Regions from separate parts of the Flavivirga eckloniae genome, predicted to be linked through region 1. Evidence: riboswitches for the same ligand, from Rfam matches in the RefSeq annotation. Region 1 holds a riboswitch; each other region holds the start of a gene.
What was found. Region 1 has a riboswitch for cobalamin ahead of C1H87_RS22325 ((2Fe-2S) ferredoxin domain-containing protein). Riboswitches for the same ligand answer to the same signal wherever they lie in the genome.

Region 1 (4,437 bases):
GCCGATCCTTTTTCTGTTGAAAGCAATACTACTTTAGAAAAAGGCCTGAATATTTTTGATATAGAAACAACACTTTCAAAAACAAAAGAAACCGTACAACGTCAGTTTAAATTTAAAGATTTAAAGGAGACTTGCGAAGGTTATGAAATTCACATGGGAGAAACAAATGTTCCAAAAAACAAACATTTAAACGATGTAAATGGTAAAGAAGAAGGCTATTTTGACGGAAATAAAAGTTGGGGTACCTATCTTCACGGAATTTTTGATAATCAAGAAGTCGTTACAGAATTACTTCAAGTAAAATATCCTGATGCCAAAGCTAGAAACTACAAATCATTTAAAGCGGAACAATTTGATAAATTGGCACATTGGATTGATGAAAATTTAGACATGGCAACCATCTTAAAAAATAGCATAGAAAAATGTTAAACGGACACGGTGACGACCTTCATTTGGTAGAAGGGGAAATAAAACACAACTTTAGTTCTAATGTGTATTATAAAGGATGTCCTTCAGGATTAACAGAAGCCATTTTAAGTAATATCCATCACATTCAAAATTATCCTTCTCCAGTTGCTAATGAGCTTAATGATTTGGCAGCAAAAACGTTTCAGCTAAACTCCGATCAATTTTTATTTACCAATGGAGCGACCGAAGCCTTTTACCTAATAGCTCAATTATTTTCTAATAAGAAAGCGGCTATTGTGTCTCCTACTTTTTCAGAATATGAAGATGCATGTAAAATTTTTAAACTCAATTACGAGTTAATTTCACGAACAGATTTAGGAAACACAGACACTGACCTCGTGTTTATTTGCAATCCTAATAACCCCGACGGAACTGTTTTTTCAAAAAAAGAATTGGAGTTTTTATTTAAGGAAAAGCCAAATACGACATTTGTTATTGATGAAGCGTATATCGAGTTTACAAATAGTATTGATTCTATCATGCCGCTCACAGAGAATTACAGTAATGTAATTGTGGTACGCTCTTTAACCAAAACATTTACAATTCCTGGGTTGCGTTTAGGCTATATCGTTTCAAGTGCTTCAAACATCGTGAAACTTTTAAGTTTAAAAATGCCTTGGAGCGTGAATTCATTGGCTATAAAAGCAGGTGAATTTATTTTTAACAATTATAAAACACTTCAGTTTAATGCTTCAGAATTACTAACCGAAGCTACCGTTTTTAAAAAACAACTCTCACAATTAGAAGGATTAAACGTTTGTGAAAGCAATACACCCTATTTTTTAGTTCAATTGCAAAATAAATCAGCCAAGGAATTAAAGGAGTTCCTGATAAAAACACACCAAATACTAATTAGAGATGCTACCAATTTTTCTCGATTAAAAGGCGAGTATATTCGGGTCTCTACACAAAGTAAAGAAGCTAATATTAAACTTGTTCAAGCCTTAAAGGAATGGCTTTAAATACTATTTACATATTAATTGTTGCCTTTTGCTTAGATCTGCTTTTTGGTGACCCTAAATGGATGCCACATCTCATTGTTTTCTACGGAAAAGCAATTGCTTTTGGTGAAAAAATAGGTAATAAGGGCAGGGGCAAATTACTAAAAGGCATGTTTTTATCTATTGTATTAATAAGCGCCGCTTTTGTAATGCCGTTGTTAATGATACAATGGCTAAACTCAAAAGGTTTTACTATCCTTAGTATCTTATTTTCAATAGTCATGTTATTTTATTGCTTGGCAAACAAAACATTAATACAAGAAGGAAAGGCTGTTTTTAAAACACTAAAAGATGAAGGTTTAGATGCTGGACGCAAACGTTTATCTTGGATTGTTGGACGAGAAACTAACAACTTAAACGAACAACAAATAAGGATAGCCACTTTTGAAACGATGTCAGAAAATTTAAGTGATGGCGTCATTGCACCACTGTTTTATTTTGCAATATTTGGAATACCGGGTGTAATGGCTTATAAAATGATCAACACATTAGATTCTATGATCGGATACAAAAATGATCGTTATATCCTGTTCGGAAGATTTGCCGCAAAACTAGACGATGTTGTTAATTACCTTCCAGCCAGAATTACTGCCTTTTTAATAGTAATTGTTCGGTTTAAATTAGGAGGCATTCACTTTATTTTAAAAGAAGGGAAAAAACACAGTAGCCCAAATGCAGGCTACCCAGAAGCAGCATTGGCCTATGTTTTAAATTGTCAATTTGGAGGCCCCAATTATTATCATGGGAAATTGGTTGACAAACCATTTATAGGAAGCAACAATCGTGAAATTAAACACGAAGAAATTAAAACCGTTAGTCAAATTAACTACGCAGTAAGTACTTTGTTTTGTATATTAATTATTGTTGTTTTTCTTGTGCTTTAAATGGATAACCTTCAAAAAAAATACATTATTACTGGAGCCCCAGGTACTGGAAAAACGACTTTGATAAATCTCTTAAAGGACAGTGTACCTTGCATGGACGAAGTGTCTAGAAAAGTAATTATTGACGAACAAAAACATGGGAGACATGGGATGCCTTGGCTAGATATCAATCGATTTACCAATCTTGTTTATAAAATAACAAACGAAGAGTTGTCAAATAATAAAGCACTTGTTTGTGATCGTTCTTTACTAGATTTGGAAGCCTACTTAACCGTTGCAGAAAAGGAAATTCCAAACTATTTAAAAACATGTCCTTATCATGAAGTCTATCATAAAAAAGTGTTTTTTGCACCAACTTGGTTTGAGATTTATTGTAAAGACGGACAGAGATTGCAAGAGTTTGATTATTGCCTCAAGTTAGAAAAAGCCCTTTTAGAATATTATAAAAAAAGAGGGTTTGATATTATTATGCTCTCAAAAACATCTCCTTTAAAAAGAGTAGAATTCATTTTGAATTTAATCCTTTAGTTCAAAAAAAAATGATACATTCGTAGCGCTTTTGGTTTCTTATATTTTTTATTAAAAATATAGAATTAAAAGGGAATTTGGTGTAAATCCAAAACTGTTCCCGCAGCTGTAAGCTCTAAAAAAGCTTTTAACATGAAGTCACTGTTCTAAAGAATGGGAAGACGTTAAAAGTAGAGTAAGTCAGAAGACCTGCCTAATGCACAACATAATTTAAACTTTCGGGAATAAAAGTTAAAGTGTTCGATAGCCCATTTCTGGGCTCCTTACTCTTCATTTTTATTTCTTTATAAAAAGTAAGATGGGGAAAAATATAGCCAATACGACACATACCTTTTTCTTTTGCGATGGAGGTTCTTGTAAAAAAGCAGGAAGTGAAGAAGTTGTAAGAACAGCAAGAGCTTATTTACGTAACAATGAGCTTTGGAACAACACACATACCATTAAAACCAGATGTAATGGAAGGTGTGAAGACGCTCCCACATGTATAGTGCATCCTGGAGAATTTTGGTATAAAGAACTGACTCCAGAAAAAATAAATCATATTGTAAAAGGACATATAAATAATGAATGCCCCATTGAAACCGAATTATTGTATCAAAATGGTTGGGAAAAGCAAGCTTCAAATAATGAAAGAGCCCCAATAAAACCAAAACCTTTTGAATTAAAAGATGATAAAGAATTAGGTGAATGCTACATGACAAAAGGGTTTAGCTCAGACCAATACCTATACCCACTATTCTTATACCTGCTCGAAAACCCACAAGGCATAACACTTCATATCCCGAATCAAAACCCAATTCCGTTTAAAGAAATATGCGCTGTAGACTACTCAAAAGAGCACATACTTGAGTTGATAACTAAAACAGACAGCATCCCATTAACTATAGCCGCAGTTCCAAAAGAAAATAAAGAATTACAGCAATCAAAAATTTCTGTTACAGAATATTTTTATCAAAAAGAAACCCAACAAACAGGGATACGTTTCAAGAATAAATTTGGACAAACTTTAGGGAAAATTTCCATCAATTCTAATGAAAGCAGTGTTTGGAATTATTGTACAAAAATTCAGTTACTAAACACAAGCCCAATCGTGTGATGAAAGAACAAATTTCTATACTAGGATTAGGGTGGTTAGGTTTACCGCTTGCTTTAGAGCTACAAAAAAAAGGACATGCAATCAGTGGTTCTGTATCAGGATTAGACAAACTAAAAACCTTTGCAAAATATACGTTTTCCGCAACAAGAATACATGTTGCATCAGATACCATTATTGGCGATTGGGATGCCTTTATATATGAAGCATCTACCATAATCATTAATTTTCCTCCAAAGCGAATTGAAAATATAGAAACCATTTATCCGCTTCAAATCGAACAAATTATTCAACGCACGCCCAAACATGTAAAAGTCATTTTTGTTAGTTCCACGTCTGTATATCAAAACACAAATCGTTTAACAGATGAAACAGAATGCTGTCAACCAGAAAAAGCTTCAGGTATAGGCGTATTAAAAGCAGAGCAATTATTACGAGAGCACTTTGGGAGTAACTTAACCAT
Region 2 (4,437 bases), 580 kb from region 1:
TTAAATCCAATAATATACAACACCTAATTGTAGATTTAAGATATAATCCGGGTGGTTCTGTTAGCACAGAAACTTATTTAGCTAGTATGATTACGGGGCAATTTACCGGAGAAGTTTTTCAAAAACTTGTTTATAATGAAGATTTACAGGCAGAAAACAATACCTATAAATTCACTAATAAAATAGATGAAGGTTCAGCCATTAACAGTTTAGGTCTTACAAAATTATATATACTTACTACTGGTAGATCTGCTTCGGCCAGCGAAGGACTGATAAACGGTTTAAATCCATATATCGATGTTATACAGTTAGGAACGAATACTACCGGGAAAACCCAAGCATCTATAACCATTTATGATTCCCCAAACTTCGGAAAAAAAGGCGCAAACCCAGGACATACCTATGCTATGCAGCCTCTAGTTGCTAACGGTGTTAATAAAGATGATGTAACTGTACCATCTTCTGGTATAACTCCTAAAATAGAACTAGAAGAAAGCCCCTTAAATTATGGTATTTTAGGCAACATCGACGAACCTTTATTAGCAGCAGCTTTAGCAGATATTGAAGGTTCTACTGTTAAAATAGCAAACATAAAGGCTAAATCTGGCTTATCTTTTAAGTTATTAAAAGACAGTAACGACCTTAATCCTTTTGAAGGGGGCATGCGCATTAACCAATAAAATAATAAATCTAGTCAATTAAAATTTTACCAGAATTGGTTCTGTATATTCTTGTAATAAAATATTTAATACGATAACAATAAACGCTCTCAAAATATACAGAGAGCGTTTTTTAATTACTATCATTGTTTACTTATAAATAATGCCACCGTTTTAGTGGCATTTAAATAAAGTGTTTAAGTTACAGGTATTAACCTTTCTATAAGGTTAACTGAAAGCCTATTCTAACATTTCTTCCTTTAGTTACATAGCCTGGAACGTCTTGATAATCTTCATTCAAAACGTTGTCGATACCTCCAAAGAATTTTATTTTGTCTTTTAAAGCCTTATGGCTTAAGTATAGATTAACTAAACTAAAACTTTCCAAAGGAGGCACAAAACTGTTTTCAAATCTATCATGCACGTACTGGTACGACAAAGAAGCAAACGTCGTTTTGCAAAGATTGTAACCTATCTGTAAATTTCCTTTATGTTTAGGTATTCTACGAGCTAAACTTTCTTTATACTCTGTAAATGCATAGTTAGCCGAAATAGATAGTTTCTCTAATGGCGTGGCATTAACTTCAACCTCTACACCTCTAGCATTCAATTTATCGGTTGCATTTACATATCCGCCATCAATCCATAATACCGTGTTTTTTTCTTCCCTATTAAAGAAAAGCCCAGTAATTCTAAAATCGTTGTTCAATTTAAACTCTACTCCAGTTTCAATAGTTCTATTTTCTTCTGGTTCTAAATCTGGGTTTGGACCAAAAGAACCAAACAATTGAGATAAAGAAGGTGTGATAAATGATGTACTATAAGATCCAAAAACTTTTGTATAACCCTCGTCATTTGATTTTATGGTGAACGATGGGTTTAAATTATATGTAAAATGGGAACCATATTCGCTGTGATTATTTAACCTTCCACCAGCGTTAACATTTAATCCAAAATCTGATACAAAAACAAAATTTAAATAAGGGTCAATATTTGTAAATGATTCTTCTTCAACAAAATCAGCTTTACTATCTATAACATTTAGTCCAACAATGGTATAAAACATTTTATCAAACACATACTTATTATAGGCATCTATAACATAGTTTTTTGATTTGAATATTGACGGAAAAGCAGAAATAAATTCCCTATCATATTCACTAAAAGCCGCATTTAAATTAACACTACCATTTCTATACTTATACTTTGAAGACAATCCAGCTCTAAATTGCTTGTTTTTGAATTCATCATCAGTATCTACTAAATTAAAATCCGCATCAAATCCATCAAAACCAGATTTTAAATCTGAAAAATTCCCATAAACATTTAAAGATAACGCTTTGTTAAACCTATAGCCCAAGTTAACATCAACCCCATACTTTGAATATGCATCTTTTTCATTAGTATCACTAATTGCAGCAGAAAGCCCATCGGTATATTGATTGCTAAACGCTGCTCGGTAAGTAAACTTATTTAGAGTACCATTAAAAGCAACACTATTATTAAAATCTGCAATGTCATAATTTTGATCCGACTCAGACTGATTCGTTCCTAAACTTGAAGCAACAACAGCACTTATCTTTTTAGTTCCAGCTTTTTTAGTTGTTATATTAATAACCGCCGATGCAGCTCCACTACCATATAAAGTACTGGCCGCCCCTTTAATTATTTCGATAGATTCAATTTGACTTAAATTTAAAAGCCTAAAATCATAAGCCCCGCTAAGCTGCGACGGATCACTTACTTGTACACCATCAATTAAAACTAAAACCTGACGGTTACGTCCACCACGAATATAAACGTCTAAATTTTGTCCGGCGTTACTCCTACTCCCGTTAATTTCAATACCCGATTTCGTGTTGATTAATTCCGAAACCGTTCTTCCTTGGTTTCTTTCAATTTCTTGCTTAGAAATCTTAATAACTGTTTTTCCTGAATTTTCACGTTTCAATTTAAATCTTGAATCTGTGATTACAACTTCATCAAGTTGTTCTAAATTAGTTGAATCCTGCTCCTGTTGAGCAAAACCAATTAAAGATACACCAAAACACAGTGCCCCAAAAACATTTAATTTTTTGTTCATTACAATGAATAATTAATCGAGAGATCGCATGTATATCATACGCAAACTTTTGTCCCGAAAGTTTAACTTATTTGTTTTGAAAATGGCAGGTCTCCTGACTTGTTTTACGTTATTTTACCTTCCCAGCAAAAAGCCAGTGGTTTTGAAGTTAATAACATCCTCTATCGAGGTACCGAAACAGGTTCGGTTTAAACTTACAGTTGCGGGAACAGTTCAAGAATGAAGAAAATGATTTTAGATATTTAAAATCATAAATCTTTTCACTTGATTCCCTTTTAATCCGTTCAATTAAAATTGAATAGAACCAAAATTCGCTGCAAATATACTAATCCATTTTAGATTTAAAAGTACTCTTGTACTTTATTCATTTAAATATGTAATCTTTGCAAAACCATTAAAATAATTTTCTTCTTATGATTCTTTATATAACAGGAGGCGAACGTTCAGGAAAAAGTAGCTACGCACAAAACTTAGCATTATCGCTTTCAAATTCACCTAAGTATATAGCAACATCTCGTATTTGGGGAGACGACCATAAAAAACGAATTGAGAGACATATTGCAGATAGAGACGAAAGATGGACATCTGTTGAAGAAGAAAAAGCAATTTCTAAAGTAATAAACACAAAAGAGGTCGTTGTTATAGATTGTGTGACTTTATGGCTCACAAATTTTTATATGGACACAAAAAATAATGTTGAAGAAAGCTTAGAATTAGCAAAAGCCGAATTTAATAAATTGCTAGGTTTGGATGCTACCATTATTATTATTTCCAACGAAATAGGTATGGGCGTACATGCCCAGACCGAAATAGGCAGAAAATTCACAGAACTTCAGGGTTGGATGAATCAACACATTGCCAAAAATGCAGATAAAGCGACTTTTATGGTATCTGGAATACCCGTAAAACTAAAATAAAAAACCTACTATATGAATCCTGAATTAGAAACAAAACTTCAGCATAAAATAGATACAAAAACAAAGCCCATTGGCGCTTTAGGTGAACTAGAACGTATCGCTTTTCAAATTGGCTGTATTCAACAAACCGAAAGTCCGAAAATAGAAAAACCGTCGGTTGTGGTATTTGCAGGCGACCATGGCATTGCAACCAAAGGTGAAGTAAACCCTTTTCCACAAGAAGTAACCGCTCAAATGGTTTATAACTTTGTTAATGGAGGCGCAGCAATAAATGTTTTTAGCAATACCAACAACCTAAACTTAAAAATAGTTGATGCCGGAGTAAACCATAAATTTCCCGAAGAGCTCGATATTATTAATGCCAAAATTGACTTTGGTACAAAAAACTATCAAGAAGAACCGGCTATGACGTTAGCCCAATGCGAAAGAGCTTTTAAAGAAGGTGGAGCCATCATATCTCAACTTAAAAATGAAGGCACGAATACTGTTGGTTTTGGAGAAATGGGAATCAGCAATACCTCGTCGGCAGCTTTGCTTATGGCATATTTTACAAAAACACCAATAGCCGAATGTGTAGGTTCTGGCACAGGGCTAGACGGTGAAGGTATTAGTAAGAAACAGGATATATTAACCGAAGTTTTTCAAAAATACGATCCGCAAAATGCTCTGGAAGCTCTGTCAGTTTTTGGTGGTTTCGAAATAGCTATGATCTGTGGTGCTATTTTAAAAGCGGCAGAATTAAAAATGATCATCATTATAGACGGCTTTATTGTAACCG
Region 3 (4,437 bases), 140 kb from region 1:
TTATACCAAGGAAGCTATGATTTCTTTGCCGACGTATATAACTATATTTTTAACGAATGGCTTCTAAATAATGAATATGAATTGCGCGATGAAACTGTTAGAGAAAAATACATTAGCAATCCGGAACGTGTAGAACCTCACAAGCTTAAAACAGAATTTTATATTCCAATAAAATAGATTTTTAGAAGACTTTCTTCATATTTCAAAATTAAAAGGTGTGTTATAGCTTTAACCACCTTTTAGCTAATAAATAATTTCATACTAATCGAATAATGCTATTTCGTGTTTCAATTACCATTATTAATAAAACCTCTATTAAGCAATGTATTGTTTTTTTATTAAAAACACTTTCAAAATTGTAAGTTTTTAAAATTAAATTTCCTTTAAAAAGACTACATTTGGTTCTTAAAATATTAAACGCCTACTCTCAAACCCTAAATCAATTATTCGATGTTATTATCAATAAAAGATCACTTATTATTACTTTTCGTTACAATTTTAGGCCTTAATTGTTATTCTCAAATTTCTTTTGAAAAAGGATATTACATAGACAATTCCGGACAAAAAGTTGAATGTCTAATCAAAAACATAGACTGGAAAAACAATCCGAAAGATTTCGAATACAAGCTATCGGAAACTAGTGATATAAAAAACACCAATATTAGCTACGTTCGGGAATTTGGAATTTATAATGACTCAAAATACATAAGAGAGCAAGTAAAAATAGATCGATCTAGAGAAAGTATTGATAATTTAAGTCGTAGTAGTGAACCCATATTTAGTGAAGAAAAACTCTTTTTAAAAGTATTGGTTGAGGGTAAAGCCAATTTATACCTATATGTAGATGAAAATTTAAGACGATATTTCTACAATAAAGAAGACTCTAATATTGAGCCATTAATTTATAAAAGGTACAACACTTTAGACTATTACTACATAAAGGAAAATGTCCAATTTAAACAACAATTATGGAATGATTTAAAGTGTTCTATAATTGAAATGAAACGAGTTGAAAACTTAAAGTATAAAAAGAACAGTTTAATATCTTTTTTTACCGATTACAATAGATGTAATAATTCAGACTTTACAAATTATAATGAAAATAAAAAAAGAGATTTATTCAATCTATCTATTAGACCTCGCTTGAACAACGCTTCTTTAAAAATAGAGAATACCAGATCAAACTTTACAGATACCGATTTAGGAAGTAAATTAAACTTCGGCTTTGGTATTGAAGCAGAATACATATTACCCTTTAATAAAAATAAATGGTCCATTTCAATCGAACCAACTTATCAAAGTTTTAAATCTGAAAAAACAACTAATGCAAATAACATATCTGGAGGGAGTTTAACAACAAAAGTCGCTTATAGTTCTATTGAAATCCCCTTGAGTTTAAGGCACTATTTTTTCCTTAATGATGATTCTAAGATTTTCGCAAATGTTTCCTATGTATTCGATGCAAACCTAAACTCATCAGTTGAATTTATAAACACCAATAATATTGTTTTTAGTACTCTAGATATTCAAACTCGAACTAATTTGGCCTTTGGAGTAGGTTATAAAATCTATGATACATACAGTTTAGAAGTGAGGTATCAAACGCGCAGAGAACTTTTAGGAGAATATGTTTTTTGGAATTCAAACTATCAAACATTATCAATCATTTTTGGTTATTCAATATTCTAAAAACCCAACGTACATTACTGGTAAACAACAGTTAAAATAGGTAGCTACATAACCTGTTCATAAGTTGTTTAATAACTAAAAAAGTAAACTCTAAATACAGAAAAAAGCCTTTTTATCTTTGAATAGAATTTGGTTCTAATACAATTTTCTATTGTTAGGATTAAAATGGGAATCAGGTGAAAAACCTGAACTGTTCCCGCAGCTGTAAACTCTATAAATGGTTCTACATTCTTAGTCACTGTTCTCCAACCGAACGGGAAGACGTAACAACCAGAGTAAGTCAGAAGACCTGCCATATTCAATATAAGTCACGCTTTCGGGAAAAAAGCGAATGGCACGGTGTATTCCTTTATCGAATAAACGTACCTTTTTTTATGACAAGTTAGTAATGTTCAAGTAATACAATTCTATGTATTGCAAATGGATATAATTTGGTAAAAACTGTATTACTCTAATTTAGAAATAGTATTTCAGGAAGTTCCAGGAGAAGTGAGCATTTGCTTTACTATCTCTGGTTGTGGTATACGCTGTAAAGGCTGCCACTCCCCTAACCTTTGGAAAAAAGGTAGCGGTCAATTACTATCTAAAAGTTTCTTTAAAACCATCTTAGACAAATATAAAGGCATGGCGAGTTGTGTCCTGTTTATGGGAGGAGAATGGCACAAAGAAGACCTAATTAGTTATTTAAAATGTGCTCAAAAAAACGGATACAAAACCTGTCTCTATTCTGGAGAAACCAAACTAGATGAAAGCATCTTATCTCAACTTACTTGGGTAAAAACAGGACCATGGATAGAGCTACTTGGAGGCTTGGATAGCCCAAAAACCAATCAAAAATTCATTGAAGTAAAAACCAACAACACATTAAATCATTTATTCTTAAAAAACTATTAAGCCATGATTAGATTAACAAGCGAACAGATTTCTAAAAAAATTAGCTTTATTGAAAATTACATTTCTGCAAGTAATGCAGCAGACGGATCTAAAATGGACGCAAATGCCAATGTATCCAACAAAAATATTGCTACCATGGAAGCCGAATTGAACAAGGATATTAATGTTCAAGTAAACAGACAACTGGTAAAAAACAAAATAGAAAATCTTTTTGGTAAAGATCTGGCCAATGAATATATCAGGCAAATAGAAGAGCATGAAATATATGTGCATGACGAAACCTCTTTAAAACCTTATTGCACCTCTATTAGTATGTATCCTTTTTTATTCGATGGATTAACCAAACTTGGCGGAGAAAGCAAGGCGCCACAACATCTGGAAAGTTACTGTGGCGAATTTGTTAATCTTGTTTTTGCTGTTAGTTCGCAGTTTGCGGGTGCTCTGGCCACTGTTGAGTTTTTATTGTATTTCGACTATTTCGCCAGAATTGATTTTGGAGATGATTATTTAAATACCAATACAAAAACAGTGGAAAACCACCTTCAACATGCCGTTTATGCCATTAATCAACCAGCAGCTGCTCGTGGGTATCAATCTGTTTTTTGGAATATTTCCCTGTACGATGAACAATATTTCAATAGTATGTTTGGCGATTTTGTATTTCCAGATATGACCAAGCCGCAATGGGAAAGCTTAAAGAACCTACAGCAGTTTTTTATGAAATGGTTTAACAAAGAAAGAGAAAAAGCAGTACTCACATTTCCTGTAGTTACAGCAGCTATGTTGGTAAAAGAAGGCAAACCCGTTGATACAGCATTTGCAGATATGTGCGCCACAGAATTAAGTGAAGGAAATTCTTTTTTTATTTATCAATCGGAAAGTGCCGATAGCTTAGCATCATGCTGTAGACTAAGAAACGAAATTAGCGATAATACATTTAGCTATTCGCTTGGTGCAGGAGGTGTATCTACAGGTTCTATAAATGTGATCACCTTAAACATGAATCGCCTAGTCCAAAAACAACTTGACTTAAAAACCGAAATACAAAAAATCCAGAAATACCAGGTGGCCTATCGTAAACTAATCGAAGAATATAAAGAAGCTGGTATGCTACCAGTTTATGATGCCGGATTTATTTCGTTAGACAAACAATTTTTAACCATAGGCATTAACGGTATGGTTGAAGCTGCCGAAAGTCAGGGCATTAAACCAGAAAACAGTGCCGTTTACAAAGCATTTGTAAGCAGGCATTTAAAAATAATTTATGATACCAATAAAGAGGCAAAAAAAGAATATGGTTATATGTTTAACACCGAGTTTGTACCTGCTGAAAATTTAGGTGTTAAAAATGCAAAATGGGATAAGGAAGATGGTCTGTTCGTACCAAGAGATTGTTATAATTCTTATTTCTATGCTGTTGAAGATGATTCTGTTAATCCATTAGACAAAATAATGCTTCATGGCAACGAGATGATACAATATTTAGATGGAGGTTCTGCCCTTCATTTAAATCTTGAAGAAGCACCAAATAAAGAAGGCTTTTTAAAATTAATTCATGCCACAGCACAAACCGGATGCAACTATTTCTGTTTTAATATTAAAATAACCATTTGTAACGAATGTGCCAACATAGATAAAAGAACACTACAAAAATGCAGTAAATGCGATTCTAAAAATGTGGATTATGGCACAAGAGTAATTGGGTATTTAAAACGCGTTTCAAATTTTAGCTCTGCACGCCAAAAGGAACATGATTTACGTTTTTATCAATATGATGGCTCCAAAGTTTTAAAAGATCATTTGCAAAACAAGCACACAGAGCAATTAAACAAGTATAAAAAGAATCGACAAGAG

Region 2: another riboswitch for cobalamin. It lies ahead of C1H87_RS19835 (TonB-dependent receptor plug domain-containing protein); the one in region 1 lies ahead of C1H87_RS22325 ((2Fe-2S) ferredoxin domain-containing protein).
Region 3: another riboswitch for cobalamin. It lies ahead of nrdG (anaerobic ribonucleoside-triphosphate reductase activating protein); the one in region 1 lies ahead of C1H87_RS22325 ((2Fe-2S) ferredoxin domain-containing protein).

What each region holds. Positions count from the first base shown of each region.
Region 1 covers NZ_CP025791.1:5,415,908-5,420,344, forward strand. Annotated here, with positions in the region: gene C1H87_RS22305 (cobyric acid synthase) at 1-429, shown strand, start outside; gene C1H87_RS22310 (pyridoxal phosphate-dependent aminotransferase) at 423-1,430, shown strand; gene cbiB (adenosylcobinamide-phosphate synthase CbiB) at 1,421-2,353, shown strand; gene C1H87_RS22320 (AAA family ATPase) at 2,354-2,881, shown strand; cobalamin riboswitch at 2,897-3,092, shown strand; gene C1H87_RS22325 ((2Fe-2S) ferredoxin domain-containing protein) at 3,180-3,977, shown strand; gene cobA (uroporphyrinogen-III C-methyltransferase) at 3,977-4,437, shown strand, end outside.
Region 2 covers NZ_CP025791.1:4,839,378-4,843,814, reverse strand. Annotated here, with positions in the region: gene C1H87_RS19840 (S41 family peptidase) at 1-680, shown strand, start outside; gene C1H87_RS19835 (TonB-dependent receptor plug domain-containing protein) at 880-2,742, opposite strand; cobalamin riboswitch at 2,810-3,066, opposite strand; gene C1H87_RS19830 (bifunctional adenosylcobinamide kinase/adenosylcobinamide-phosphate guanylyltransferase) at 3,156-3,659, shown strand; gene cobT (nicotinate-nucleotide--dimethylbenzimidazole phosphoribosyltransferase) at 3,672-4,437, shown strand, end outside.
Region 3 covers NZ_CP025791.1:5,275,163-5,279,599, reverse strand. Annotated here, with positions in the region: gene C1H87_RS21815 (AraC family transcriptional regulator) at 1-177, shown strand, start outside; gene C1H87_RS21810 (outer membrane beta-barrel protein) at 451-1,689, shown strand; cobalamin riboswitch at 1,803-2,000, shown strand; gene nrdG (anaerobic ribonucleoside-triphosphate reductase activating protein) at 2,131-2,583, shown strand; gene nrdD (anaerobic ribonucleoside-triphosphate reductase) at 2,587-4,437, shown strand, end outside.